One region of the Kitasatospora azatica KCTC 9699 genome, then DNA from elsewhere that is predicted to be linked to it. Evidence: riboswitches for the same ligand, from Rfam matches in the RefSeq annotation. Region 1 holds a riboswitch; the other holds the start of a gene.
What was found. Region 1 has a riboswitch for S-adenosylmethionine ahead of BR98_RS31330 (aminotransferase class V-fold PLP-dependent enzyme). Riboswitches for the same ligand answer to the same signal wherever they lie in the genome.
Positions count from the first base shown of each region.

Region 2: linked by a shared signal. The riboswitch ahead of thrC (threonine synthase) and the one ahead of BR98_RS31330 (aminotransferase class V-fold PLP-dependent enzyme) in region 1 are both predicted to bind S-adenosylmethionine.

Region 1 covers NZ_JQMO01000003.1:4,634,574-4,648,845, forward strand. Annotated here, with positions in the region: gene BR98_RS31270 (cysteine desulfurase/sulfurtransferase TusA family protein) at 1-615, opposite strand, end outside; gene ctaC (aa3-type cytochrome oxidase subunit II) at 966-1,820, shown strand; gene ctaD (aa3-type cytochrome oxidase subunit I) at 1,817-3,604, shown strand; gene BR98_RS31285 (cytochrome c oxidase subunit 4) at 3,604-4,020, shown strand; gene BR98_RS31290 (L,D-transpeptidase) at 4,198-5,454, shown strand; gene BR98_RS31295 (GntR family transcriptional regulator) at 5,467-5,838, opposite strand; gene qcrB (cytochrome bc1 complex cytochrome b subunit) at 5,976-7,628, opposite strand; gene qcrA (cytochrome bc1 complex Rieske iron-sulfur subunit) at 7,625-8,719, opposite strand; gene qcrC (cytochrome bc1 complex diheme cytochrome c subunit) at 8,716-9,525, opposite strand; gene ctaE (aa3-type cytochrome oxidase subunit III) at 9,685-10,302, opposite strand; gene BR98_RS31320 (hypothetical protein) at 10,624-11,046, shown strand; gene trpD (anthranilate phosphoribosyltransferase) at 11,191-12,258, shown strand; SAM riboswitch class IV at 12,339-12,458, shown strand; gene BR98_RS31330 (aminotransferase class V-fold PLP-dependent enzyme) at 12,510-13,895, shown strand; gene BR98_RS31335 (Lrp/AsnC family transcriptional regulator) at 13,935-14,216, opposite strand; gene BR98_RS31340 (rhomboid family intramembrane serine protease) at 14,213-14,272, opposite strand, start outside.
Region 2 covers NZ_JQMO01000003.1:2,010,455-2,024,726, forward strand. Annotated here, with positions in the region: gene BR98_RS19590 (alpha,alpha-trehalose-phosphate synthase (UDP-forming)) at 1-928, opposite strand, end outside; gene BR98_RS19595 (glucosyl-3-phosphoglycerate synthase) at 933-1,964, opposite strand; SAM riboswitch class I at 2,117-2,248, shown strand; gene thrC (threonine synthase) at 2,266-3,546, shown strand; gene BR98_RS19605 (MoaD/ThiS family protein) at 3,596-3,874, shown strand; gene BR98_RS19610 (cold-shock protein) at 4,454-4,657, shown strand; gene groL (chaperonin GroEL) at 4,965-6,587, shown strand; gene BR98_RS41430 (hypothetical protein) at 6,722-7,075, shown strand; gene BR98_RS41435 (DUF4031 domain-containing protein) at 7,072-7,353, shown strand; gene BR98_RS19630 (HD domain-containing protein) at 7,334-7,993, opposite strand; gene BR98_RS19635 (PadR family transcriptional regulator) at 8,060-8,419, shown strand; gene BR98_RS19640 (hypothetical protein) at 8,416-9,324, shown strand; gene BR98_RS19645 (copper homeostasis protein CutC) at 9,427-10,113, shown strand; gene BR98_RS19650 (HelD family protein) at 10,182-12,260, opposite strand; gene BR98_RS19655 (hypothetical protein) at 12,557-12,772, shown strand; gene BR98_RS19660 (DNA repair helicase XPB) at 12,832-14,272, opposite strand, start outside.

The sequences.
Region 1 (14,272 bases):
GCCGCCCCACTTGTGCGCACTGGCGGTCAGCGCCGCCCAGCCGCTCGGGACTTCGAGCCGGCCGACGCTCTGCGCGGCGTCCACCAGCAGCGGCACGCCGGCCTCGGCGCACCGCACGCCGACCTCGGCGACCGGTTGCAGGGTGCCGACCTCGTGGTTGGCGGACTGGAGCACCGCGAGCGCGGTGTCCGGGCGCAGCGCGGCGGCGAACTCCTCGGCCGACACCCGGCCGGTGCGGTCCACCGCGACCTCGGTCAGCTCGCCGCCGGCGGCCGCGTGCTGCTCGGCGGTGTGCAGCACGCTGGAGTGCTCCACCGCGGAGTGCACCAGGTGACGGCCGGTCCGGCGCCGCCCGGCCAGCGCGCCGAGCATGCCCAGCTGCACCGCCTGGGTGCCGCTGCTGGTGAAGGAGACCTCGTCCGGCCGGGCGCCGAGCAGCTCGGCCACCGTCTCGCGGGCCGCGTCCAGCAGCATCCGGGCCTGCCGGCCCGACCGGTAGAGCCGGGCCGGGTCGGCCCATCCCTCGTCCAGCGCGGCGGCCAGCGCCTGCTTGGCGACGGGGTGCAGCGGAGCGGTGGAGGCCGCATCGAAGTACACGTTCTCTGGGGACGACACACCCGACACCGTATCCGGGTCTCACGGTCCGTCAGTCGAGTACCGAGCTGCCATGCCATATGTCCGGTTCGTCCGTACCCGACGGACCGTCACCCGGTCGCCACAACGCCATCCCCCGATCGGGTGTACGGACCCCTAAAGCCTGCTATGACCAGGGAGTCCGCGTCCCCGGCGGCTGATCGGGTAGCGGGGCGGCGCGTTACTGGGACCTGCCCGTCAGGTGCGCATAAGGCTGGAGTAGGGTTTGGCCCGCATAAGCATTCAAACCGTGCCCGTGGACGGGTCGCTCGGGAGGCGCACAGCCCCCAGGGGGCGGCGCGATCGCGGGCGAGACTTCGGGAAGGCGCTACGTGAGTCCCAACGGCTCCGACCGCTCGCCGCGGCGCACGATGCGGCGGAAGCTGCCTCAGGCGCTGGCACTGGGCCTCGTCATCGCGACCGCTACCGGCTGCTCGGCCAACGACCTGCCCAGGCTTGGCCTCCCCAGCCCCGTCACCACGGATGGACATCTCGTCCTTCAGATGTGGCAGGGGTCCTGGATCGCGGCGCTGGTGGTCGGCGTACTGATGTGGGGTCTGATCGTCTGGAGTGTGATCTTCCACCGGCGCAGCCGCACCGGTATCGAGATCCCCACGCAGACCCGGTACAACATGCCCATCGAGGCGCTCTACACCGCGGTCCCCATCGTCATCGTCTCGGTCCTCTTCTACTTCGTCGCCCGCGACGAGGCGAAGCTGACGTCCGTCTCCGCCAAGCCGCAGCACTACGTCAACGTGGTGGGCTTCCAGTGGAGCTGGGCCTTCAACTACGAGAACACCGAGACGCCGGACCCGGCCAACCAGCTCGCCGCGTACGACGTGGGCACGCCCAAGGACATCCCCGTGCTCTGGCTGCCGGTCAACGAGTCGGTGCAGTTCCGGCTGACCTCCCGTGACGTGATCCACGACTTCTGGCCCGTCAACTTCCTGATGAAGATGGACGTCGTGCCGGGCGTGGTCAACAAGTTCGAGGTCACGCCGACCGTGCTGGGCACCTTCGACGGCAAGTGCGCGGAGCTCTGTGGTGTCGACCACTCCCGGATGCTCTTCAAGGTGAAGGTCGTCTCGCACGACGACTACGTGAAGCACCTGCAGGACCTGCGGGCCATCGGCCAGGCCGGTGCGGTGCCTTCGGGCGTCATCAGCATGGGAAGTGAAGCGAAGTGACCATCCTCAACGAACCCGCCGCGGCCGGTGGGGCGCATGGGGGCACCGTCGCGGCGGGCGGGGCCCAGCAGCGCACCCGCAAGCCCGGCGCCACCATCATCAAGTGGCTGACCACCACCGACCACAAGACGATCGGCACGCTGTACCTCGGTACCTCGTTCGCGTTCTTCCTGATCGGTGGCATCCTCGCGCTGGTGATGCGCGCCGAGCTGGCTCGTCCCGGGACCCAGATCCTGTCGAACGAGCAGTTCAACCAGGCCTTCACCATGCACGGCACGATCATGCTGCTGATGTTCGCGACCCCGCTCTTCGCGGGCTTCGCGAACTGGATCATGCCGCTCCAGATCGGTGCGCCCGACGTCGCCTTCCCGCGGCTGAACATGTTCGCCTACTGGCTCTACCTGTTCGGCTCGATGATCGCGGTCGGTGGCTTCCTCACCCCGCAGGGCGCTGCCGACTTCGGTTGGTTCGCCTACTCGCCGCTGTCCGACGCGGTCCGCTCGCCGGGCATCGGCGCGGACATGTGGATCATGGGTCTGGCCTTCTCCGGCTTCGGCACCATCCTCGGTGCGGTCAACTTCATCACCACCATCATCTGCATGCGCGCGCCCGGCATGACGATGTTCCGGATGTCGATCTTCGTCTGGAACGTCCTGCTGACCGCCGTGCTGGTGCTGCTGGCCTTCCCGGTGCTCGCCGCCGCGCTGTTCGCCCTGGAGGTGGACCGCAAGTTCGGGGCCCATGTCTTTGATCCGACGAACGGTGGAGCCCTGCTGTGGCAACACCTGTTCTGGTTCTTCGGTCACCCCGAGGTGTACATCATCGCGCTGCCGTTCTTCGGCATCGTCTCCGAGATCATCCCGGTCTTCAGCCGCAAGCCGATGTTCGGCTACTCCGGTCTGATCGCCGCGACCATCGGCATCGCCGGCCTCTCGGTCACGGTGTGGGCGCACCACATGTACGTCACCGGCCAGGTGCTGCTGCCGTTCTTCTCCTTCATGACCTTCCTGATCGCGGTCCCGACCGGTGTGAAGTTCTTCAACTGGGTCGGCACCATGTGGAAGGGCTCGCTGAGCTTCGAGACCCCGATGCTCTGGACGGTCGGCTTCCTGGTCACCTTCCTCTTCGGTGGTCTGACCGGTGTGCTGCTGGCTTCGCCGCCGATCGACTTCCACGTCTCGGACTCGTACTTCGTCGTCGCCCACTTCCACTACGTGGTCTTCGGCACCGTCGTCTTCGCGATGTTCGCCGGCTTCCACTTCTGGTGGCCGAAGATGAGCGGCAAGATGCTGGACGAGCGCCTCGGCAAGATCACCTTCTGGACGCTCTTCATCGGCTTCCACTCCACCTTCCTGGTGCAGCACTGGCTCGGCGCGGAGGGCATGCCCCGCCGCTACGCCGACTACCTGGCCTCGGACGGCTTCACCACCCTGAACACCGTCTCGACCATCGGCTCCTTCCTGCTCGGCCTGTCGATCCTGCCGTTCCTCTACAACGTCTGGAAGACCGCCAAGTACGGCGAGAAGGTCGAGGTCGACGACCCGTGGGGCTACGGCCGCTCGCTGGAGTGGGCGACCTCCTGCCCGCCGCCGCGGCACAACTTCCTCACCCTGCCCCGGATCCGTTCGGAATCCCCGGCGTTCGACCTGCACCACCCGGACATCGCCGCGCTCGACTACCTCGAGTACCACGGCCACCCGGCCAAGCACCTCGAGGGCGTCATCCCGGCGGAGTACGACAAGCCCGAGCTGAGCCGCGGCAACAAGAAGGAGGGCGACGCCTGATGAAGGAACAGGGCAAGATCTTCGCCGGTTTCGCCGCGTTCATCCTGATCATGGCCGTCGTGTACGGCCTGTGGACCACGCACAGTGGCCACGGCACGGAGGCGGCCGGCACCACCGCGCTCTTCCTGGCCTTCGGCCTGTGCGCCTTCATCGCCTTCTACCTGGGCTTCACGGCCCGCCGGGTGGACCTGGGCGCGGGCGACAACCCCGAGGCCGAGGTCTCCGACGACGCCGGTGAGATGGGCTTCTTCGCCCCGCACAGCTGGCAGCCGCTCTCGCTGGCCCTCGGTGGCGCCACCGCTTTCTGCGGTGTCATCTTCGGCTGGTGGCTGATGTTCTGGGCGGCGCCGTTCATCGCGGTCGGCCTGTTCGGCTGGGTGTTCGAGTTCTACCGTGGCGAGAACCAGAACCAGTAACGGTCGAATCGCCTCGCAGTACCAGGCGGGATCCCTCTTCGGAGGGGTCCCGCCTGTTCTGTTGCTGCTACCGGGGGGTGGATTCACCCGCCCGGCCGCAGTGGGGTGCGCGTCCCCCGTCCGGGTGCGGTGATGTTCCTACGATCTGATGCACCGTTCGAACCTCAGGAGGCTCCGGTGGCCCAGAGACGTGAAATCCGGTTCGTGCTCACCACGCTGCTGTTCGCCCCAGTGGCCGCCTGTTCCGGCGGCGGCGACGGCTCCGGAACGGCGGCGGTGGCCCCACCGCACCTGATCGACGCAAGCCACCTGGTGCACACCTCGGCAGCGGCCGACGCGGACCCGGGCAAGCCCTTCACGGTGACCGCCGAGCGCGGCACCAGCCTCACCGACGTCACCCTGAGCGGGCCCGACGGCCGCCAGGTGGCCGGCGCCCTCGACCCCGACGGGCACGGCTGGCACAGCACCGGCGCGCTCGCCGCGTCCACCCACTACACCGCCCGGATCGCCGCCAGCGACGGCCACGGCGGGCGCGGCGAGACCACCGCCGAGTTCAGCACCAAGCAGGCCGAGCGGCTGCTCACCGCAGCACTCGGCCCGGACCTCGGCCGGGACACCTACGGGGTGGGCGAGCCGCTCACCGTGCAGCTCTCCGAGGCGGTCACCGATCCGGCCGCCCGCCAGCAGGTGGAACGCTCCCTGACGGTCTCCTCGGAGCCCGCCGTGACCGGTGCCTGGCACTGGGTGGACGGCAAGAACCTGCACTTCCGCCCGCACGACTACTGGCCGGCCGGAGCCAAGGTGAAGCTCACCTTCGACGGCCAGGGCCGCGCGATAGACGGGAAGCTCTACGTCGGCGCACCGAGCAGCCTCGCCTTCAAGGTCGGCGACCGGGTGGAGGCACTGGTGGACGCCGCCACCGACCAGCTGACCTTCAAGCGCAACGGCCAGGTGGTCAACACCATCCCGGTGACCACCGGCAAGCCCGGCTTCGACACCCGCAACGGCATCAAGGTGGTGCTGGGCCAGGAGCGCTCGGTGCAGATGAAGAGCGAGACCATCGGCATCTCGCAGGGCAGCACCGAGGCCTACGACCTCAAGGTCGAGTGGGCCACCCGGGTGACCTGGAGCGGCGAGTACGTGCACGCGGCGCCCTGGTCGGTGGCCTCCCAGGGCGCGGAGAACGTCAGCCACGGCTGCACCGGGATGAGCACGGACAACGCCAAGTGGTTCTACGAGCAGACCCGAGTGGGTGACATAGTCCAGGTGGTCAACAGCAAGGGCCACCAGATGGAGCCGTTCGGCAACGGCTTCGGCGACTGGAACCTGAGCTGGGACGACTGGGTCAAGGGCAGTGCCCTGGGCAAGCCGGTCAGCACCGACGCCCCGGCGCCCGCCGCGATCGCCGCCGCGACCCTGCGGCCCCAGCTCTGAGGCAAGAGCCCGTCAGGAAGGACCGTAGACGAGGTCCAGCGCGCCGCTCACGGCCGCCAGGGCCTCGTCTCGCGTCACCCCGAGCCGCCTGGCCCGTTCCGCGAACTCGGCGGCGGCACCGGCCGCCAGCCGGTGGGCGGTGTCCCCGACGGCGGCCACCAGGGTGCCGCGCCGCCCGTGGGTCTCCACCACTCCGTCCGCCTCCAGCTCCCGGTAGGCGCGGGCCACCGTGTTGGCGGCCAGGCCCAGCTGCTCGGCCAGCGCCCGGACGGTGGGCAGCTTCAGCCCGGCCGGCAGGGTGCCGGTCCTGGCCTGGTCGGCGATCTGCGAGCGCAGCTGCTCGTACGGGGGAGTGGCGGCGGCGTGGTCGATGCTCAAGTGCACCTGTGAATCTCCTCACTGACGGACGATCAGCCCATTGTGGCGGGTTCGTCGGCGAATATGCCAAGGGCCCCTGCCCGGCGGATGCCGGGCAGGGGCCCTCAGGTGGCTGACTGAGCGTCAGTGATCAGTGTCGGTGATCAGTGGTGGCCGTGGCCGCTGGTGATCTCCTGGTGCTCCTCGACGGTCGGCTTGGGGATCTGGCTGCCCTCGCCGAACATGCCCTCGGAGAGCTTGGCCCGGGTCTTGGTGACCAGGCCGACCTTGCGCGCGACACCGTTCTCGTCGGTCTCGGCCGGCAGCTCAACCGGCTCGTACTGCTCGTGCGAGGTGAGCGTGTGCAGCCGCTCCTGCGGGAGCTGGGCGTGCACCTCGATGAACTCGCCGTGCGGCAGGCGCTTGATGACGCCGGTCTCGCGACCGTGCAGCACCTTCTCCTTGTCGCGGCGCTGCAGGCCGAGGCACCAGCGCTTGGTGACGATGTAGACGATCACCGGGACCACGAAGGAGCCAACCCGAACGAAGTACGTGATGTCGTTCAGCGACAGGTGGAAGTGGGTCGCGATCAGGTCGTTGCCACCACCGGAGAGCAGCACCAGGTAGAGGCTGATCCAGGCGGCGCCGAGCGCGGTACGCACCGGGGCGTTGCGCGGGCGGTCCAGGATGTGGTGCTCGCGCTTGTCGCCGGTGATCCAGCTCTCGATGAACGGGTAGACCGCGATCGCGACCAGCACCAGCGGGAAGAGCATCAGCGGGATGAACACACCCAGGTTCAGGGTGTGGCCCCAGGCGCGGACCTCCCAACCCGGCATGACACGGATCAGACCCTCGGCGAAGCCCATGTACCAGTCGGGCTGCGCGTCGGTGGAGACCTGGTCCGGACGGTACGGGCCGTACGCCCAGACCGGGTTGACCGAGGCGATCGCGGACATCGCCGCGATGATGCCGAAGACCAGGAAGAAGAAGCCACCGGCCTTGGCCATGTAGACCGGCATCAGCGGCATGCCGACGACGTTCTTCTCGGTCCGGCCCGGGCCCGCCCACTGGGTGTGCTTGTGGTAGAAGACCAGGATCAGGTGCGCCACCAGCAGGCCGAGCATGACGCCCGGGATCAGCAGCACGTGGATGGTGAAGAACCGCGGCACGATGTCGGTGCCGGGGAACTCCCCGCCGAACAGGAAGAACGAGATGTAGGTGCCCACCAGCGGGACGGCCAGGATCGCGCCCTCCATGAACCGGATACCGGTGCCGGAGAGCAGGTCGTCGGGGAGCGAGTACCCGAGGAAGCCGTCGAAGAAGCCCAGGAAGAGCAGCAGGAAGCCGAAGATCCAGTTGATCTCACGGGGCTTGCGGAACGCGCCGGTGAAGAAGACGCGCATCATGTGCACGAACATCGCGGCGACGAAGACGATGGCGGCCCAGTGGTGGATCTGACGGATCAGCAGACCACCGCGGACCTCGAAGCTGATGTTCAGCGTCGAGGCGTAGGCCTCCGACATCTTGATGCCGTTGAGCGGGGCGTAGGAGCCGTTGTAGACGACCTCGCCCATGCTGGGCTTGAAGAAGAGCGTCAGGTAGACGCCCGTCAGGATGATGATGATGAAGGTGTAGAGGCAGATCTCGCCCAGCATGAAGGACCAGTGGTCCGGGAAGATCTTGCGCAGGTTGGCCTTGGCCAGGGAGTAGATCCCCAGCCGGCCGTCCAGGTAGTCCGCGGCGGCCTCGGCCTTGTTGGCGGGCTTGGCGCGGGTGCTGGCCGGAGCGGCCTGCTTGGCACTGGTCGAGGAACTCATGCGCTGCGCTCCCAGAAGCTCGGTCCGACGGGCGCGTTGAAGCCCTGGGTGGCGATCAGGTAGCCCGAGGCATCGGTGGTGATCTTCAGCTGCGGCAGCGGGTGCCCGGCCGGGCCGAAGATGACGCGGGCACCGTCCGACAGGTCGAAGGTCGACTGGTGGCAGGGGCAGAGCGCGTGGTGGGTCTGCTGCTCGTACAGCGAGATCGGGCAACCGACGTGGGTGCAGATCTTGGAGTAGGCGAGCACGCCCTCGAAGCCGAGCGCCTTGGAGTTCGCGTCCTTGATGTCGTCCGGCTGGATGCGGATCAGCATGAGCGCGTCCTTGGCGATGGCCTGCTGGAAGTCCTCGTCGGACTCCTGCAGACCGGCCGGGCGGCTGGCCGACGGGCCGGGCTTCGCGAAGGTCAGCGAGCCGACCGCGACGTCCTCGGCCTTGAGCGGCTCGTCGGTGTTCATGTTGACCAGGCGGATCGGGGCGGCCGGGGTCGCCTCGTTCCAGGCGGTGACGTCCAGCTTCTTCTCGGGCAGCGGGCCGAGGTCGCGCAGCAGCACCACGCCGGACAGCGGCACCAGGGCCATCGAGCCGATCAGGGTGTTGCGGATCATCTTGCGGCGGCCGAAGCCGGACTCGGCGGCGCCGGTCTTGAACTGCTCGATGACGTCCGCGCGGACCTCGTCGTCGGCCTCGATCGGGTGGCGCTCGGCCGGCAGCTCGACGTCCGACATCAGGGTGCGGGCCCAGTGGACCGCGCCCGCGCCGATGCAGAACAGCGCCACGCCCAGGGTCATGCCGAGCGCGAAGTTGAGCGCGCTGATGTGGCCCAGCGGGAAGATGTAGACGATCTTGTCGGGGTCGATCGCCACGTAGGAGGCGATGAAACCGACCGTGGCCAGCATCGAGACGAGGAACATCAGCGACACCTGACGCTCGGCCCGCTTGGCGGCCCGCTCGTCGATGTCGGTCCGGCGCGGCTGGTGGGCCGGCAGGCCCGGGTCCGCGAACGGGTTGTCGGTCACGGCGACGTCGCCGTGTGCGTCGGAGGCGTCGTGCGCCTGCGGCAGCTTGTCGTCTGACATGTCGTGGCTCATGACTTCTTGGCCTTGGTGGTGTGAGCGGCGACCCAGATCGCGATGGCGATCAGGGCACCGAGCCCGAAGATCCAGCCGAACAGACCCTCGGTCACCGGACCGAGGCTGCCGAGCGAGAGACCGCCGGGGTTGGGCGCCTCGTTGGCCTGGTAGCGGACGAAGGCGACGATCTCCTGCTTCTGCTTCTCCGGCATGGTGCTGTCGGGGAAGGAGGGCATGTTCTGCGGGCCGGTCTGCATGGCCTCGTAGATGTGCTTCTCGTCCACGTTCTCCAGCGAGGGGGCGAACTTGCCCTGGGTCAGGGCACCGCCGGCACCCTCGAAGTTGTGGCACTGACCGCAGTTGGTCCGGAACAGCTGGCCACCCTTGGAGATGGCGTCGGTCTCGGTCGCGGTGTACTGGTCCTTGGTCGGGGTCACCGGGCCGGGACCCAGCGAGGCGACGAAGGCAGCCAGCTTGTCGATGTCGTTCTGGCTGTAGATGTTCTTCTTGCGCGGGACCTGGGCACCGGGCTGCTGAGCGGGCATCCGACCGGTGCCGACCTGGAAGTCGACCGCGGCGGAGCCGACGCCCACCAGGCTCGGACCGTCGCTGCTGCCCTCGCCGTTGAGGCCATGGCAGGAGGAGCAGCCCACGGCGAAGAGCTTCTTACCCTCGTCGATCTTGAGTGACTGCGCGGAGCTGTCGGCCTGCGCAGCCTCGGCGGGCGCGAACGCGGCGTACAGCCCCCCGATGGCCACGAGGGCGAAGAGTAGGACGACCAGCGCCGCCAGTGGGTGGCGCCGTCGTGCGGAGAGCTTTTTCACGGATACCCCGAGTTTCAGGATCTGGCCGGTGTCATGATCTGGTCTCTGGTCTGGTGGGCCCGGTGCCGGTCGATGATCGGCAGGGGGCCAGGCACGGGCAGATGACCCGGCGCCGGTGGAGGCTACGGGTCGGGCCGGCGGCCAGCGACCTGATCCGGGTTACTTGATCAGGTAGATGGTCGCGAAGAGGCCGATCCAGACCACGTCGACGAAGTGCCAGTAGTACGACACGACGATCGCCGCGGTGGCCTGCTCGTGAGTGAACCGCTTCGCGGCGTAGGTCCGCCCCAGCACCAGCAGGAAGGCGATCAGACCGCCCGTCACGTGGAGGCCGTGGAAGCCGGTGGTCAGGTAGAACACCGTGCCGTACGGGTCGGAGGACAGCGACAGGCCGTCGTCCTTCACCAGCGAGGTGTACTCGTAGATCTGCCCGCCGATGAAGATCGCGCCCATCACGAACGTGATCGAGAACCACGAGCGGAGCTTCTTCACGTCACCGCGCTCGGCGGCGAAGACGCCGAGCTGGCAGGTCAGCGAGGAGAGCACCAGGATCGTGGTGTTCACCGAGGAGAAGGGGACGTTGAGGGCATGCGCCTTCTCGGCCCAGAAGTCTGGTCCCTTCACGGAACGCGCCGTGAAGTACATCGCGAAGAGGGCCGCGAAGAACATCAGCTCGGAACTCAGCCAGACGATGGTTCCGACGCTGGTCATGTTCGGTCGGTTGACCGATCCATGTGCGTGCCCGGTTTCTACTGTTGCTGTCGCCACGACCGACATTATGTCGGTCCCTTATTCCGTCTTCACGCCGGGGGGTCTTCCTCGGAGTGTCCGGTGCGTGCGGTATGCCCGGATGGCCGCACCCGCGCCCGGACTCACGACCGGTCACCTCGAACGGGCCGTCAGACGGGAGTTGTGGGGCGCGGGTGACGGCCCCTCGCTCGGGAGGGTGACGGCGGTTCCCGGGACCGGCGAACCGGAGCGGGAAGGAAGGGGAAGAGATCGCGCCGCAGGCTCACCGGGACGGGTGATCGGGAGTAGCATCCGGAGGTGGTGGACGTGGTCCGGATCACATTCCTCTGACATCTGGGAGCAGGGCCCATGACGCACAGCAGCGACGAGACGCTCACCGTCCTCGTCTACAGCGATGACCGCAACACCCGTGCGCAGGTCACGGCGGCGCTCGGCAGCCGCCCGGCCGCGGACCTGCCCGAGCTGACCTACCTGGAGTGCGCCACCACCCCGGCCGTACTGCGTGCCCTCGAGAAGGGCGGCGTGGACCTCTGCGTGCTGGACGGCGAGGCGGTGCCGGCCGGTGGCCTGGGCCTGGCCCGGCAGGTGAAGGACGAGATCTACGGCTGCCCGCCGGTGCTGGTGCTGATCGGCCGCCCGCAGGACAGCTGGCTGGCCGCCTGGAGCCGGGCGGACGCCGCGATCTCCCAGCCGGTGGACCCGGTGGCGCTGGCCGAGGCGGCCGCCACCCTGTTGCGGGCCCGGCTCGGCGCACGCAGCCTGTCCCGCTGATCGGGACGGCCCCGCGGGTGCCGCGGGAGTCGGTGTCTCAGCAGGAGAGAAGGGTCGCCGTCGGCGGGACGGCGGCCCCTTCCCGCTCGCTAGGCTGGCCGCGTTCCTGTCCATCTGTACAAGAGACGCGAGCTGGAGTCGGCCATGGCGAACGTGAACCCCGCTCAGGACCCCGCGCCGGCGGCGGTCCACAGCTGGCCCGACCTGCTGACCGCGCTGCTCGGCGGCAGTGACCTGAGCCGGGCCGACGCGGCCTGGGCGATGGACCGGATCATGAGCGGCGAGGCCAGCCCGGCCCAGGTGGCCGGCTTCATGGTGGCGCTGCGGGCCAAGGGCGAGACGGTGGACGAGGTCTCCGGCCTGGTCGAGGCGATGTACGCGCATGCCGAGCCGCTGCACATCCCGGGTCCGGCGGTGGACATCGTCGGCACCGGTGGCGACCGGGCGAAGACCGTCAACATCTCCACCATGTCGGCGATCGTCGCCGCCGCGGCCGGTGCCAAGGTGGTCAAGCACGGCAACCGGGCGGCCTCCTCGGCCAGCGGCTCCTCCGACGTGCTGGAGCGGCTCGGGATCCGGCTGGACCTGGCCGCGAACCGGGTGGCCGAGGTGGCCGAGGAGGTCGGCCTCACCTTCTGCTTCGCCGCCAAGTTCCACCCCGCGATGCGGCACGCCGCCACCGCCCGGCGCGATCTCGGAGTGGCCACCGCCTTCAACATCCTCGGCCCGCTGACCAACCCGGCCCATGTCACGGCACACGCGGTCGGCTGCTTCGACACCCGGCTGGCCGGCCTGATCGCCGGCGTGCTGGCCGAGCGCGGCTCCACCGCGCTGGTCTTCCGCGGCGACGACGGCCTGGACGAGCTGACCGTCTGCACCACCTCGCGGGTCTGGGTGGTCCGTGCCGGTCAGGTCACCGAGACCGTGCTCGACCCGCGCGAGCTGGGCATCGAGCTGGTCGGCATCGAGGCGCTGCGCGGCGCCGACGCCGAGTACAACGCCGACGTGGCCCGCCGGGTGCTGGCCGGGGAGCGCGGTGCGGTGCGGGACGCGGTGGTGCTCAACTCGGCGGCCGCGCTGGTCGCGCTGGAGCTGACCGAGGCGCCGCTGGTCGAGCAGCTGGCCGCCGCGATGGAGCGCACCGCGGCCGCGATCGACTCGGGCGCGGCGCAGGACCTGCTGAAGCGCTGGGCGGCGGCCACCGCGCACTGAGGCCTGGTCGGCGCGGGGCCCGTCCGGATGGTGGAACGCTGTTTGACCACTCCTCGATCGTCTGCATAGAGTCTGCGACAGGTCATGAGTGACAGCGCGACTAGCCCCAGCTTGCTGTCCGGCAACCCTCCGTCCGTGGCGGGGTGCCCTGGGTGAAGACCAGGCCAGGCGGCGACAGGTCCGCGTGGCAAGCGCGGACCACCGGCATATCTGCACCTCCGGGGTCCTGACCCCAGGAGGAGTGCATCTCCATGTCTGCCACCGAACTGTCGCTCGCCTTCCGCGCCCCGCTCGCCGTGCTCGGCGCCGATGTCCAGGTCCCGCTGGTCTCCGGGGAGAAGGTCGGCTACGCCGCCCTGGACTACGCCGCCAGCTCGCCCGCCCTGCAGCGGGTCTGGGACGACGTGGCCGCCTACGCCCCCTACTACGGCAGCGTGCACCGCGGCGCCGGCTACCTCTCGCAGCTCTCCACCGACCTGTTCGAGCAGAGCCGGCGCACCGTGGCCGACTTCCTCGACCTGCGCGAGGACGACCAGGTGGTCTTCACCCGGGCCACCACCGACTCGCTCAACCTGCTGGCCGGCGCGGTGCCGGCCGGCACCCGGGTGTTCGCCTTCGAGACCGAGCACCACGCCTCGCTGCTGCCCTGGCGGCACGCCGGACTGCCGGTCAGCTACCTGCGGGCGCCGCGCTCGCACGCCGAGGCGGTCGCCGCACTGGACGAGGCACTCGCGCAGACCTCCCCGCACGGGGACCAGGGCGAGGGCCCGCGGCTGTTCTGCGTCACCGGAGCCTCCAACGTGACCGGTGAGCTGTGGCCGGTGGCCGAGCTGACCCGGGTCGCGCACCGGCACGGCGCCCGGGTGGTGCTGGACGCCGCCCAGCTGGCGCCGCACCACCGGGTCTCGGTGCGGGAGCTGGACGTGGACTGGGTCGCCTTCTCCGGGCACAAGCTCTACGCGCCGTTCGGCGCGGGCGTGCTGGCCGGGCGCAGCGACTGGCTGGACGCGGCCGAGCCGTACCTGGCCGGCGGCGGCGCCAGCCGGACGGTGGCCCGCGAGGCGGACGGGTCGGTGGCCGTCGAGTGGCACCAGGGCCCGGCCCGGCACGAGGCCGGCTCGCCCAATGTGATCGGCGCCTACGCCATCGCCTCCGCCTGCCGGGCGCTCGGCGAGGCCGGCTTCGACGCCCTCGAGGCGCGCGAGCAGCGGCTGATCGAGCGGCTCAAGGCCGGGTTGGCCGAGATCCCCGAGGTCAAGGTGCTCAGCCTGTTCGGGACCGACGCCGCGCGGGTGGGCGTGCTCTCCTTCGTGGTGCAGGGCTGGAACAGCTCGCACTTCGCGGCGGCGCTCTCGGCGGAGTACGGGATCGGGGTGCGGGACGGGCTGTTCTGTGCGCACCCGCTGGTGCGGACGCTGCTGGGCTCCGAGGAGGCGTCACCCTCGCAGTGCGGTGCGCCCGAGCCCTCGCTGCCGGGCGAGCGCAGCCTCAACGCGATCCGGGTCAGCTTCGGTGCCGGGACCCCGGAGGAGCACCTGGACCGGTTCCTCGGCGCCGTGCGCGAGCTGGTCAGTGACGGCGCCCGCTGGAGCTACCGCAACGAGGGCGGGCGCTGCGTCGCCGACACCCGCCGCTGAGGCAGCGAGCCGCTGGGCGGTTGAGCCGCTGAGCGGGCGTCAGCCGTCCAGGCCCAGCGCGAAGGCGGCCTCCAGGTCGTGCTGGGAGTAGGTGCGGAAGGCGATCTGGGTCTCGGTGTGCTCGACGCCCGGGACCTTGTTGAGCCGGCCGGGGATCACCTCGGCCAGGTCGTCGTGGTGGCGGACCCGGACCATCGCCACCAGGTCGTACCCGCCGGTGACCGAGTAGACCTCGCTGACCCCGTCGATCGCGGCGATCGCCTCGGCGATCTCGGGGATCCGGTCGACGCTGGTCTTGATGAGCACGATGGCGGTGATCACTGGGGGGCTCCCTGATAGGTCGTGGGATCAGCGTATCGGGCACGCCTGCTCCCGAC
Region 2 (14,272 bases), 2.6 Mb from region 1:
GCCGGTAGGCGAGCAGGCCGCGGACGATGTTCTTGCTCAGCTCGGTGCGGTCGACCCGGACGATGGTCCGGCGGTCGCCGACGGTCTCGCGCAGCGCCGCGAGCCGCTGGTCCACGTCCGCCCGGTGCGCCCGCTCGCGCAGGAACTCGCCGTCCGCGCCCAGGCCGTGCACGCCGAGCCTGGTGGTGCGGCCCCGGTAGCTGACCGAGAGGTCGGCCCGGTCGACCGCTGCGCCCAGTACCGCCTCGCAGCAGTCGGCGAAGGCCAGTGCCCAGCGGCGGGTGTGGAAGCCGGCCCGGTCGGCGCCGAGCACTCCGGTGAGGACGGCCGTGGCGAGCGGGTCCGGCAGCAGCCGGAAGTAGTCGGCGGGCGCCCACGGGGTGTGCAGGAAGTAGCCGATCCGCAGGTCGGGGCGGAGTTCGCGGAGCAGCGCCGGGACCAGGGTCAGGTGGTAGTCCTGCACCAGCACGGCGGCGCCCTCGGCGGCCTCGGCGGCCAGCGCCTCGGCGAAGGCCGTGTTGTAGGCCTCGAAGGCCCGCCACTGCTCGGCGGCCTCGGCGTCGAAGGCGGGGGCGGCCGGGGTGTTGTAGAGCATGTGGTGCAGGAACCAGAGGGTGGAGTTGGCCACCCCGTTGTAGGCCTGGTCGAAGACCTCGGGGTCGATGTCCAGCATCCGGACGGCCTGTCCGCCGACGTCGAAGCCGCCCCGGTCGAGCCGCCCGTGCGGGGAGCGCCCGGCCGCCGCCCGGTCCGCCTCGCCGAGCGCCGCGCAGACCCAGACGGCGTTCGGGTCGTCGATCGCGGACAGCCCCGAGACCAGTCCGCCGCCCCCGCGTCGCAAGGTCAACGTCCCGTCGGGGGCGCTGGAGAAGGAGACCGGCCCCCGGTTGGAAGCCACCAGGATGCGCGCGGTCGTGAGAGCGGCCATGTGTTCAACCTTGCCGGGGTCGTCCGGTGGCAAACGTCGAGTACTCCGGGACCTCGATCATCGGAGGACGCTCCAAAGCCGTGATCGGGTGGCTGTGGGCGCTGAAGTCCCTGGTCCGAGGGTCGCGGGAGAACTGGGTGAGGACCGGACGGGCCAGGTCCTCGGCGGCCTTCAGGCGGTGGGTGCGGTCCAGGCGCTCCAGGGCGGTGCGGTAGATGGTGGCGGCCATCCGGCCCAGCGCCTGGCTGTCCTGGTGGCGGTGGTGGCGCACGCCGACGTCCACCTGGGCCAGCGCGTCCAGGCCGACCAGCTCCAGCGCGTCCACCAGCAGGCCGAGCTCCACCCCGTAGCCGGTCGGGAAGTGCAGCCGTTCCAGCAGGCCGCGGCGGGCCGCGTACTCGCCGCCGAGCGGCTGCACGAAGCCGGCCAGCCGAGGCCAGTGCAGGTTGAGCAGCGGGCGGGCGACCAGCTCGGTGACCCGGCCGCCGCCGGCCGGCACCACCGCCCCGTCGGTCTCCAGGGGCCGGTCGTACATGGCCTTGACCAGCTGGATCCCGGGGTCGGTGAGCAGCGGGCCGACGATGCCGGAGACGAAGGCCGGATCGAACTCGCGCAGGTCGGCGTCGATGAAGCAGACGATCTCGCCGCTGGTGACCAGCAGCGAGCGCCAGAGCACCTCGCCCTTGCCGGGCACCGGTTCGAGTCGGGGCAGGATCGCGTCCCGGTGCACCACCCGGGCGCCGGCCGCCGCGGCCACCTCGGCGGTGCGGTCCGCCGAGCCGGAGTCGACCACCACCAGCTCGTCCACCAGCGGCAGTCGCTCCATCAGTTCGCGCCGGATCACCTCCACGATCCCGCCCACCGTGGACTCCTCGTCCAGCGCGGGCAGCACCACGCTGACCGTGCCGGCCGGGCCGGCCGCCCGCTTGGCGGCGAGCAGCTCGGCGGTCGGCCGGTCGGCCGCGCTCCAGGACCGGCGGCGCAGCCAGTCCGCGGCCTCGGGAATCAGCGCGGGCCCGGGCTCCTCGGCAGGCAAAATCTCGCTCCTCGTGAATCTCGTCTCGCGTTGCGGACGGCCGGGGTCAGCTTCCCGGCCTTCGGTTACAGTCTTCGTACTGCGGTGAGACCTTCGCACGCCGGGGTCGGCTGCGCAGACAGCCCAGCAGATGCAGGACCACAACTTCACAGAGCTCATCCAGAGGGACTGAGGGAACGGCCCGTCGACGTCCCGGCAACCTTCTCGTCCGGCCATCGCAGGCCCCGGCGGGACAGGTGCCAATTCCGTCCTGTGGCGCGCCCGCGCCACGGGGAAGATGAGGAGAGAGGCCTCCGCCATCATGGCTACCGCTACCCCTGTCGAGTCGTCCACCGTCGACCTCGGCCCCGCCGCTTCGCTGTCCTGTCGCGAGTGCGGTACCAAGTTCCCGCTCGGTCCGAGCTTCGCCTGCCTCGAGTGCTTCGGTCCGCTGGAGATCGCCTACGACTACAGCGGCTACCAGGCCGAGGAGCTGCGCAAGCGGATCGAGGCCGGTCCGGCCTCGATCTGGCGCTACGCCCCGCTGCTGCCGGTGCCGGCCGACGTCGCCGGCAAGCCCAACCTGAACCCGGGCTGGACCCCGCTGGTCAAGGCCGACAACCTGGGCCGCGAGCTGGGCTTCACCGCCCAGCTGCACGTCAAGGACGACTCGGGCAACCCGACCCACTCCTTCAAGGACCGGGTGGTGGCCTGCGCGATCGAGGCGGCCCGTGCGTTCGACTTCACCACGCTGTCCTGCTCCTCCACCGGCAACCTGGCCGGTGCGGTCGGCGCGGCGGCGGCCCGGGCCGGGTTCAAGTCCTGCGTCTTCATCCCGCACGACCTGGAGCAGGGCAAGGTCGTGATGGCCGGTGTCTACGGCGGCGAGCTGGTCGGCATCGAGGGCAACTACGACGATGTGAACCGGTTCTGCTCCGAGCTGATCGGTGACCCGGTCGGCGAGGGCTGGGGCTTCGTCAACGTCAACCTGCGGCCGTACTACGGCGAGGGCTCCAAGACGCTGGCGTACGAGATCTGCGAGCAGCTCGGCTGGCGGCTGCCGGAGCAGATCGTGATCCCGATCGCCTCGGGCTCCCAGCTCACCAAGATCGACAAGGGCCTGCAGGAGCTGATCAAGCTCGGCCTGGTCGAGGACCGCCCGTACAAGATCTTCGGCGCCCAGGCGGCCGGCTGCTCGCCGGTCTCCGCCGCCTTCAAGGCCGGCCACGACGTGATCCGCCCGGTCAAGCCGGACACCATCGCCAAGTCGCTGGCGATCGGCAACCCGGCCGACGGCCCGTACGTGCTGGACATCGCCCGGCGCACCGGTGGTGCGGTGGAGGACGTCACCGACGCCGAGGTGGTGGCCGCGATCAAGCTGCTGGCCCGGACCGAGGGGATCTTCGCCGAGACCGCGGGCGGCGTGACCATCGGGGTGCTCAAGAAGTTGGTCGAGAGCGGGCAGCTCGACCCGGCCAAGGAGACCGTGGCGATCAACACCGGGGACGGTCTGAAGACCCTGGACGCGGTCGCCGACGCCGGTCTGACCGCGACCATTCGGCCCACCCTGGAGTCGTTCCGCGCCGCCGGCCTGGCGTCCTGACCGCTTTGCAAACTTTGCAAAGCCGAACTTTGCATTGAGGAGACACCCCATGAGCGCCACCGTCCGCATTCCGACCATCCTGCGCCCCTACACCGACGGCGCCGCCGAGGTGACCGCCGAGGGCGCCACGCTGGCCGAGATCGTCGCCGACCTGGAGAAGAACTACGCCGGGATCAGCGCGCGGATCCTGGACGACACCGGCAAGCTGCGCCGCTTCGTCAACGTCTACGTCAACGACGACGACGTGCGGTTCGCCGAGGGTCTGGCCACCGAGATCAAGGACGGCGCCGGGATCTCGATCATTCCGGCGGTGGCGGGGGGTTGCTGAGGCCTGCTCAGCGCGCTTGCGGGGCGCCGCACGGCCTTCGGGCCGGGTGGCGCCCCGTGCCGTGTCCGGGCCGGTTCTGCGGCCGGTTCCGGGGCCGTGTCCGAGGCGTGTCCGCGCCGTCGCCCGGGCGTGTCCGTGGTGCCCTCCGGCAGGGCATAGGCTGTCCCCGACTTGAGTGGCGCTCAGGGCCCGGGAAAGAGTCCGTCCGCTGAGACGCAACTGCCGATGTACCACCGGAATCATGTCGGCGACTCGTCAGAATTATCTGGACAATTCGCGGTTTTCGTCCGCTATGTCCCCGATGAATTGTCAGTTTCTGTCGCATTCATCCCCGCATATCCCTTAAGGGCCCGGTCGAATTCGGCAGGAGTGGCCCTGTTGCTCAGGGCTCCGATGCGGATACATTCAGCCGCGGTCGACGCACTCGCCTGCCCCGTTCGACGCCAACTGGCGTTCTGGGGTGGAGCGGTGCGGCATGCAGGGCCATGCCCAGGGGGGACACCTCGGGTTGGTCCGCCAGACCCGGGCCCGCGACCTGCGGGCACGTGAAGGGCCAGCACAGCACTAGGGGAGATCGGAATGGCTCAGGGCACCGTCAAGTGGTTCAACGCGGAGAAGGGCTACGGCTTCATCGCGGTCGACGGTGGTGCGGACGTGTTCGTCCACTACAGCGCGATCCAGATGGACGGCTACCGCACCCTTGAAGAGGGCCAGCGGGTCGAGTTCGAGATCTCCCAGGGGCAGAAGGGCCCGCAGGCGGACATGGTCCGCGCGGCGGGCTGACCTTTCCGAACCTCGGAGCCTCGGCTCTCACCGAGCTGGTGGACCAAGCGGCAGGCCCGCACCCGACTCCCCGTCAGGGGAGGGGGTGCGGGCCTGCCGCTGTGTGCGGCGGCTCTCGCCAGGAGCTTGCACTCGCCACCCCAGAGTGCTAATCATTGGCGTTAGCACTCGCAGTGTGAGAGTGACAAACGGACCGGCCGGTGAGGCCCCCGGGAGCGGTAGGGGACAGGACCCCCGCATACCAGGGCCGTCCGTCGCGGGCACCTCTGGTCCGAGCAGTCGACCGTGTCCTGGAGGACCACTTCCGATGGCCAAGATCATCGCGTTTGACGAGGAAGCTCGCCGCGGCCTTGAGCGCGGCATGAACCAGCTTGCCGACGCCGTCAAGGTGACGCTGGGCCCCAAGGGCCGCAACGTCGTCCTTGAGAAGAAGTGGGGCGCCCCCACGATCACCAACGACGGTGTCTCCATCGCCAAGGAGATCGAGCTCGAGGACCCCTACGAGAAGATCGGCGCGGAGCTCGTCAAGGAGGTCGCGAAGAAGACCGACGACGTCGCGGGTGACGGCACCACCACCGCCACCGTGCTGGCCCAGGCCCTGGTGCGCGAGGGTCTGCGCAACGTGGCCGCCGGCGCCAACCCGATGGCCCTGAAGCGCGGTATCGAGAAGGCCGTCGCGGCCGTCTCGGACCAGCTGCTGGCCCAGGCCCAGAACGTCGAGACCAAGTCGCAGATCGCCGCGACCGCCTCGATCTCCGCCGCTGACACCCAGATCGGCGAGCTCATCGCCGAGGCCATGGACAAGGTCGGCAAGGAAGGCGTCATCACCGTCGAGGAGAGCAACACCTTCGGTCTGGAGCTCGAGCTCACCGAGGGCATGCGCTTCGACAAGGGCTACATCTCGGCCTACTTCGCCACCGACCTGGAGCGGATGGAGGCGTCGTTCGACGACCCGTACATCCTGATCGCCAACTCCAAGATCGGCTCGGTCAAGGACCTGCTGCCGCTCCTCGAGAAGGTCATGCAGAGCGGCAAGCCGCTGCTGATCATCGCCGAGGACGTCGAGGGCGAGGCCCTGTCCACCCTGGTGGTCAACAAGATCCGCGGCACCTTCAAGTCCGTCGCCGTCAAGGCCCCGGGCTTCGGCGACCGCCGCAAGGCCATGCTGGGCGACATCGCCATCCTGACCGGCGGCACCGTGATCTCCGAGGAGGTCGGCCTCAAGCTCGAGAACGCGGGCCTCGACCTGCTGGGCACCGCCCGCAAGGTGGTCATCACCAAGGACGAGACCACCATCGTCGACGGTGGCGGCGACAGCGACCAGGTCGCCGGCCGGGTCAACCAGATCCGCGCGGAGATCGAGAACAGCGACTCGGACTACGACCGCGAGAAGCTCCAGGAGCGCCTCGCCAAGCTGGCCGGCGGCGTGGCCGTCATCAAGGCCGGCGCGGCGACCGAGGTCGAGCTCAAGGAGCGCAAGCACCGCATCGAGGACGCCGTGCGCAACGCCAAGGCGGCCGTCGAGGAGGGCATCGTCGCCGGTGGTGGCGTGGCGCTGCTGCAGGCCGGTGTCGCGTTCGACAAGCTCGAGCTCGAGGGCGACGAGGCCACCGGTGCCAACATCGTGAAGGTCGCGCTGGAGGCCCCGATCAAGCAGATCGCCACCAACGCCGGCCTCGAGGGTGGCGTCGTGGTGGAGAAGGTCCGCAACCTGCCCGCCGGCCACGGCCTGAACGCCGCGACCAACGAGTACGTCAACCTGATCGACGCGGGCATCATCGACCCCGCCAAGGTCACCCGTTCCGCGCTGCAGAACGCCGCCTCCATCGCGGCGCTCTTCCTCACCACCGAGGCCGTCATCGCCGACAAGCCGGAGAAGGCCGCCGCGGCCGCCGGCGGCGGCATGCCGGGCGGTGACATGGACTTCTGATCCTTCCTCAAGGATCGGGTGTTCTGACAGGGCGGTCTCCTTCGGGAGGCCGCCCTTTCGCATGCGGGACCGCCTTGCACGCCGGACCGCCTTTCCCGTGCGGGGCCGCCTTTCGCGTGCGGGACAATGGACGGATGGCCGACATCGAAACCGCCCTGCACGGCGCCCGGGCGCTGATCCTCGCCGACCTCGCCGCCCGGGACGTGGCGGATGCCGCCGTGGTCTCGCTGGTCGAGGACGCCGTGACGCACCGGCGCTGGTGGCTGGAGCAGTGGCCGGACGGGGCGGAGTACGTGCTGGGGCTGGTGGCGCAGGACGTCCAGGACGCGCTGCTGGAGGGGTACGGGCGGTGGCCGCTCTGCGAGGCCTGCGCGGCGGCGGACGGCGATCTGCACGCGTTGAGCGTGGAGCCGGAGCTCGGGCCCGACCCGCACTGGGTGTGCGGCAAGGAGGGCGTCCCGGTGGCGCCCGTCGGATCGCTCTCGTGATCCTGATCGACCCCCCGGTCTGGCCCGGGCACGGGCGGCTCTGGTCGCACCTGGTGAGCGACGAGTCGTACCAGGAGCTGCACGCCTTCGCCGAACGGCTGGGCGTGCCGCCGCGTGGCTTCGAGCGGGACCACTACGACCTGCCGGAGAGCCGCTACCGGGACGCGCTGGCGGCCGGCGCCGTGCCGGTCGGCAGCAAGGAGCTGGTGGCGAGGCTGACGGCGGCCGGCCTGCGCCGGCGGAAGGCCCGGACCGTCGCTACGACTCCAGCGAGCTGAGCTCGGCGGCCAGGTTGGCCCGGGCCCGCTCGGTGTAGCGCTCGACGGCGGTGGGGGTGCGGTAGAGGCCGGGCAGCGCGAGGAGTTGGCGCAGGATCGCCGCGCGGCCGGTGCGGAACGCCTGCTCGGGCACGAAGGAGTACTCCGCGCGGACGGCGGCCGCGTACGCCGCGTACTGCTCGGCGGCCCCGCCGAGGACCGCGAGATCGGCGTCGCAGAGCACCTCGCCGTCCCGGTCGCCGGGCTCCGGGTGGTGGCTGACGGTCAGCCGGACCAGCCGCGCCACCTCCTCGATCCGCGGCTCGGCCACGCCCGCCTCGCGCAGCGCGCGGATCGCCAGCTGGGCGCTGCGCTCCTCGTTCTCGCTGCGGTCCGGCTTGTAGACGGCGTCATGGAACCAGGCGGCCAGCCGGACGGTGTCCGGGTCGGCGGCGTGCTCGGCGAGCAGGTCGATCTGGTCCAGCATCGCCAGCAGGTGGTCGGTGGTGTGGTACCGGCGCTGCGGCTCGGCCCAGCGCCGGAGCAGCTCGCGGCCGTACGGCACCGGGTCGGCGGTGGTGCCGCAGCGCTGCAGCAGCGCGGTCCAGCGGTCCAGCAGGGCATCGGTCGCGGGGTGGGCCTCGGTTGCCATGACCGTCATTCTGCTCCTGAAACCCAGTCAGTCGATCACTGGACCTATATGCCGATGAACGGTATATGTAGATGCATGACAGGACGGGCCATACAGGAGCCGACGCTGCTCCTGCTCACCGCGCTGGCCGATGCCCCCAGGCACGGCTATGCGCTGATTCAGGAGATCGACGCGATCTCCGCGGGCCGGGTGAAGATGCGCACCGGTACGCTGTACGCCGCACTGGACCGGCTGCTCGACCAGGGGCTGATCCGGGTCGAGCGGGACGAGGTGGTGGACGGCCGGGCCCGGCGCACCTATGCGCTGACCGACCCGGGCCGCACGGTGCTCGCCGAGGAGGTCGAGCGGCTGCGCGCCGTGGCCGCCGAGGCGCACCGCCGGCTCACCGTTGTCCGGCCGGCCGGCCGGTCGATCGCCAGGGGGGCGTTGGCATGACGGATGATCGGACGCTGCGGCTGGTGCTGCGGCTCTTCTCGAAGCGGTACCGGGCCGAGCGCGGTCCGGAGATCGCGGCGGTCTACGCCGACGCCACCGCCGGGGCGGGCCGGTTCGTCCGGCTGCGCGAGCTGTACGGGGTCGCCGCGCACGGGGCGCGGCAGCGGCTGCGGCTGACGGCGAGCCAGCCGCTCGGGCAACTGCTCGGGGCGGCCGCGCCGCTGGTGGCGGGGATGGGGGCCGGGGTCGCGCTGGTCTGGGGGCTGCTCTTCCTGGACCTCGGCCGGGTCGGGCTGAGCGGCCTGCTCTGGCTCGCGCCGTACGGGCTGGCGCTGCCGGCCCTGCCGGCGGTGCTGCTGGGCCGCGCCACCGTGGCCCGGCTGTGCGCGGTGCTGGCCGGGATCGGGACGCTGGCCTCGATCGGTGCGCTGGTGGCCCAGGGCCCGGGGGTGATCGTGGTCCGGGACGCCGCTTCGCTGCTGCAGGCGGTGGCCGAGTACGGCGCGCCGCTGGTCTGGGCGGTGCTGCTGCTGGCCGCTCCGCGCGAGCTGGTGCGGCGCCCGGAGCGCTACTGGCCGATCCTGCTGGCCGTCGGGGCGGGTCCGCTGGTGATCGCCGGCCTGGTCGCGGTGCTGTTCGGTCACCAGGTGCCCTTCCACCTGCTCGGGCTGCTGGTCGTGCTGTTCGCGAACGCCCTGCTGGTCCTGACGGTGCGGTTGGGCGGGCTGTCGCCGGCCGCGCTGGCGGTGGGCTGGCTGCCGCTGCTGCTGCCGTTCACCGAGCTGACGCTGAGCGCCCGGGCCGGGGCGGCTCGGGTGGTGGGGCCGGTGCTGCTGCTGGCGCTGCTCGTGGGGATCGCGGGGCGCCTGTTCGGGCGCTCCCGTGCGGTGGCCGTAGGCCGCTGACCTCGCGACAGGCGGGCCCGCTCACCCCCCCGGGGTGGGCGGGCCCGCCTTTTGCCTGCGGGGGGCTCGCGGTGAGCCGGGGTGGTGTGGCAGGGTAGCCACATGTCTAGACCAATCTTCGAAGTCATCGCGCTGACCGCGCAGGATGCCAGAGCCGCGCAGTCCGGTGGTGCCGACCGCCTCGAACTGGTCACGGACATGGGCGCCGACGGACTGACCCCCGCCCTCGCCGAGTTCGCCGCTATCCGGGCCGCGGTGGAGCTCCCGCTGCGGGTGATGCTGCGGATCCGCGACGGCTTCACCCCCGGCGACCTGGACCAGCTGTGCACCCGGGCGCAGGCCCTGCGGGCCGAGGGCGCCGAGGAGTTCGTCCTCGGCTTCCTGGCTGCCGACGGTGCGGTGGACCTGCCGGCCGTGCGGGTGGTGGCCGAGGCGGTGGCCGGGTGCCGCTGGACCTTCCACCGGGCGGTCGACCACAGCGCGGACCGCGCGGCGCTGCGCGCGGCGGTGGGCGAACTGCCGGGTCTGGACACCTTCCTCACCGCGGGCGCGGCCACGGGGGTGGACGCGGGGCGCGCGGTGCTCGCCGGTGAGCTGGCGAAGGCCGGGGAGCCGGGGTACCGCCAGCAGATCCTGATCGGCGGCGGCCTGCACGAGGAGCACCTGCCGGAGCTGCGGGCCGAGGGCTTCGACGCCTTCCACGTGGGCGGCGCGGTCCGGGCCGCGGGCTGGACCACTCCGGTGGACGCCGCGAAGGTGGCCCACTGGCGGGCGCTGATCGGGGAGTGATGATCGGGGAGCGATGAGCGGGGGCCCGATCGACCAGGGCACCCGATCGACCAGGGCCCTGCGAACGGCTATCCCAACTGCACGGGCAGCGGCTGCTCGTGGAGCACGGTGAGGCCGGAGACGGCACGGGTGAGCGCCACATAGAGCCGGCGCAGGCCGGTCCGCTCGTCCGGCTCGCCCGCGACCACGGCGGCGGGCTCGTCCAGCACCACGTAGTCGTACTCCAGGCCCTTGGCCAGCGAGGCCGGGACCAGCGTGAGCCGGGCCTCCGCGGTGGTCTCGGTGCCGGGGGTGAGGAAGGCCAGCCCCGCCTCGGCGAGCGCGGCCTCGAAGAGCGGGATCCGGGCGTCGGCGGCGATCAGGCCGGTCGACCCCTCCTGCTGCAGCGCCGTCCGGCAGGCCTCGACCACCGATTCGACCAGCCCGTCAGGCGTGTGACGGATCGTCAGAGTGTCCTGCCCGGTACGGATCGAGGTGGCCGGCGCCAGCCCCGGTGCGATCGCGGGCAGCAGGCGCGAGGCGTAGGCGATCACCTCCTCGGGCACCCGGAACCCCGTGGTCAGCTCCTCGACGTGGGCGCCCTGCTTGCCCAGGTGGCGCAGCGCCTCCGGCCAACTCGCCGTCGCCCAGGGCGTGGTGCCCTGGGCCAGGTCGCCGAGCACGGTGGCCGAGCCGGTGGTGCAGCGCCGGCCCACCGCGCGGTACTGCATGGGCGACAGGTCCTGCGCCTCGTCCAGCACCACATGGCCGAGCGAGGGGGTGCGCTGCACCAGATCGGTCGCCTCGTCGACCAGGACGGCGTCGGCCGCCGTCCACGGCGCGGTCTTCACCGAACGCCCCGGCTTGGCCCAGAGGATCTCGGCCTGCTCCTCGGCGGTCAGGATCCCCTCCGCGCTGGCCGCCAGGAACTCGGCGTCGCTGAGTAGCCGGAGCACCAGCTTGGCCGGGTCGACCGGCGGCCAGCAGGCCTTGACCATGGCCTTGACCTCGCGCGAGCGGGCCACCGCGTCCTGCACCCGGTCGTCCGGGGCCTCGCCGCCCTGCTCCATCTTCAGCAGCACGGCATGCGAGATCCGCTGCGGCAGGGCTTCCATGGCCGCCCCGTAGCGGATCTCCCGGCTCGCCAACTCCTCGATGATCTCGACCAGTTCGTAGACCGGCACGCGCCAGCGCCGGGAGCCGCGGACCACCACGCAGGGCTCGGTGGGCAGCGTGATGCCGGCTCGTACGGCCCGGCGCAGCACCTCGGCCAGCCGCGCGTCGCCCTTGATCCTGGCAGCCGGCGCGGAGTCGGTGCCGCGCACCTCGACATGCGCCACCAGCTCCTGCACGGTGGCCTGGGCGACATCCAACTCGCCCAGGGCCGGTAGGACTTGCTCGATGTAGGAGAGGAAGGAGCTGTTCGGCCCGATCACCAGGGTGCCGGACTTGGCGAGCCGGTCGCGGTGCGCGTACAGCAGGTACGCCACCCGGTGCAGGCCGACCGCCGTCTTCCCGGTGCCGGGCGCGCCCTGCACGCAGACGGTGCCGCCGACGTCGGCGCGGACGATCTCGTCCTGCTCGGGCTGGATGGTGGCCACGATGTCGCGCATCGGGCCGACGCGCGGCTTCTCGATCTCGGCCGCGAGCAGCGCGGAGGCGGTCTCCAGCTCGGCCGGGTCGCTCAGGTTCTCGTCCTCATAGGCCGTCAACTCGCCACCGGTGTAGCCGAACCGGCGCCGCTTGCCGATGTCCATCGGGTCCTTGCGGCTGGCCCGGTAGAAGGACTGCGAGACCGGCGCCCGCCAGTCGATCACCATCGGGTCGCCGTCGGCGTCGTGCACATGGCGCCGGCCGATGTAGAAGCGCTCTCCGCCGGCGCCCTCGGAGGCGTCGGTCGAGATGGCGTGCAGGAAGTCCAGCCGGCCGAAGAAGAGCGGGGTGTGCAGCAGGTCGGCCAGTGCGGCGATCCGTCGCTGGATCTGGTTGTGCAGGACCTGCTGGGTGACCCAGGAGCCGGCGACGTCGGAGATGTCCAGGGACTCGGCGTCCTGGCGCATCGCGCGCAGGGCGGCCCTGGAGGCGGCGAGATGGTCGCGCTCGCGCTGCAGCGGGTCGTCCGAGGCGCCTGGGGTGGGAGTGGCGGCATGGGTGGCGGGGGAATGCACAGCGAACCTTCCCGGCCGCGCCGTCCGGGGCGCGGCGGACTCGTCGTAGCTCACAGTGGGAACCTGACCGGTTGCCGAGCGGTCAGGGCCTCCCACGACTGCCACGAGGGGCGGCGGAGGTCGCTGTGGGAGGGGGCAGACCGGACAGCTTAGACCTGTCGTTCGTCCGCGCGCCAACGGATATTCGCCGGATAAAGGCCTCAGGGTCCCGTACTCCTCGGGGACGACTTCGGTCCCGAGCTTTCGGACCTTCGGACTGATGCCGTTCCGACCGTGCGAAAACTACGGTGGAACACATGAGCACCGTACACATGACGGCGCCCCCGGCAGCGGCCAAGACCCCCCGGGCGCGCACCACCACCGAGTCCCTGACCCCTACTCCCGCCGGCGCCACCCTCGCCGACCACCCCCGCCGGCGCAAGCCGCTGGCCACCGCCGTGCGCAACCTCGGCATCGCCCTCGACACCGCCGCGCGGGTGGTCTTCCTCGGGCGCGACGGCGTCAAGTACTGACAGCGACCTGCTGCTTACAGCACGTCTGCTTACCGTACGTCTGGTTACAGCACGTCTGCTTACAGCACGTCGTCCGCGTCGATGATCCGGTACGCGTACCCCTGCTCGGCCAGGAACCGCTGCCGGTGGGCGGCGAAGTCCTGGTCCACGGTGTCCCGGGCCACCACCGAGTAGAAGTGGGCCGAGTGTCCGTCGGCCTTGGGCCGCAGCACCCGTCCGAGCCGCTGGGCCTCCTCCTGGCGGGAGCCGAAGGTCCCGGAGACCTGGATGGCGACCGTCGCCTCCGGCAGGTCGATCGAGAAGTTCGCCACCTTGGAGACCACCAGCACGCTGATCTCCTTGGAACGGAAGGCCTCGAAGAGCTTCTCGCGCTGGGCGTTGCTGGTCTCGCCCTTGATCACCGGGGCGTTCAGCACCTCGCCCAGCTCGTCCAGCTGGTCGATGTACTGCCCGATGATCAGCGTCTGGTCCTTCTCGTGCTTCTTGACCAGCGCCTCCACCACCCGCCGCTTGGTCGCGGTGGTGGAGCAGTACCGGTAGCGCTCCTCCGGCTCGGCGGTGGCGTACGTCAGCCGCTCGGAGTCGGTGAGCGTGACCCGGACCTCGCAGCAGTCGGCCGGCGCGATGTAGCCCTGCGCCTCGATCTCCTTCCACGGCGCGTCGAACCGCTTGGGCCCGATCAGGCTGAAGACGTCCCCTTCCCTGCCGTCCTCACGGACCAGGGTCGCGGTCAGCCCGAGCCTGCGGCGGGCCTGCAGGTCGGCGGTGAACTTGAAGACCGGTGCGGGCAGCAGGTGCACCTCGTCGTAGACCACCAGGCCCCAGTTGCGGGCGTCGAACAGCTCCAGGTGGGCGTAGGTGCCCTTCCGCTTGGTCGTCATCACCTGGTAGGTGGCGATGGTGACCGGGCGGATCTCCTTCTTCGTCCCGCTGTACTCGCCGATCTCGTCCTCGGTGAGGGAGGTCCGCTTGACCAGCTCGTGCTTCCACTGCCGGGCCGAGACGGTGTTGGTGACCAGGATCAGCGTGGTCGACTTGGCCTCGGCCATCGCCGCCGCGCCCACCAGCGTCTTGCCCGCGCCACAGGGCAGCACGACCACGCCGCTGCCGCCGTGCCAGAACCCCTCCACCGCCTGCTGCTGGTACGGGCGCAGCTGCCACCCGTTCTGCTCCAGCTGAATCGGGTGCGCCTCACCGTCCACGTACCCCGCGTGGTCCTCGGCCGGCCAGCCGAGCTTGAGCAGCACCTGCTTGACCTGCCCGCGCTCCGACGGGTGCACGACCACCGTGTCCGGATCCACCCGGGCACCGACCAGCGGAGCGATCTTCTTGGACTTCAGCACCTCCTCGAGCACCGGCCGGTCGGTGGTGGTCATCACCAGACCGTGCACCGGGTGCTTGAGCAGCTGCAGACGGCCGTAGCGGGCCATCGTGTCGGCGACATCCACCAGCAGCGCGTGCGGCACCGGGTACCGCGAGTACTTCACCAGCGCGTCGACC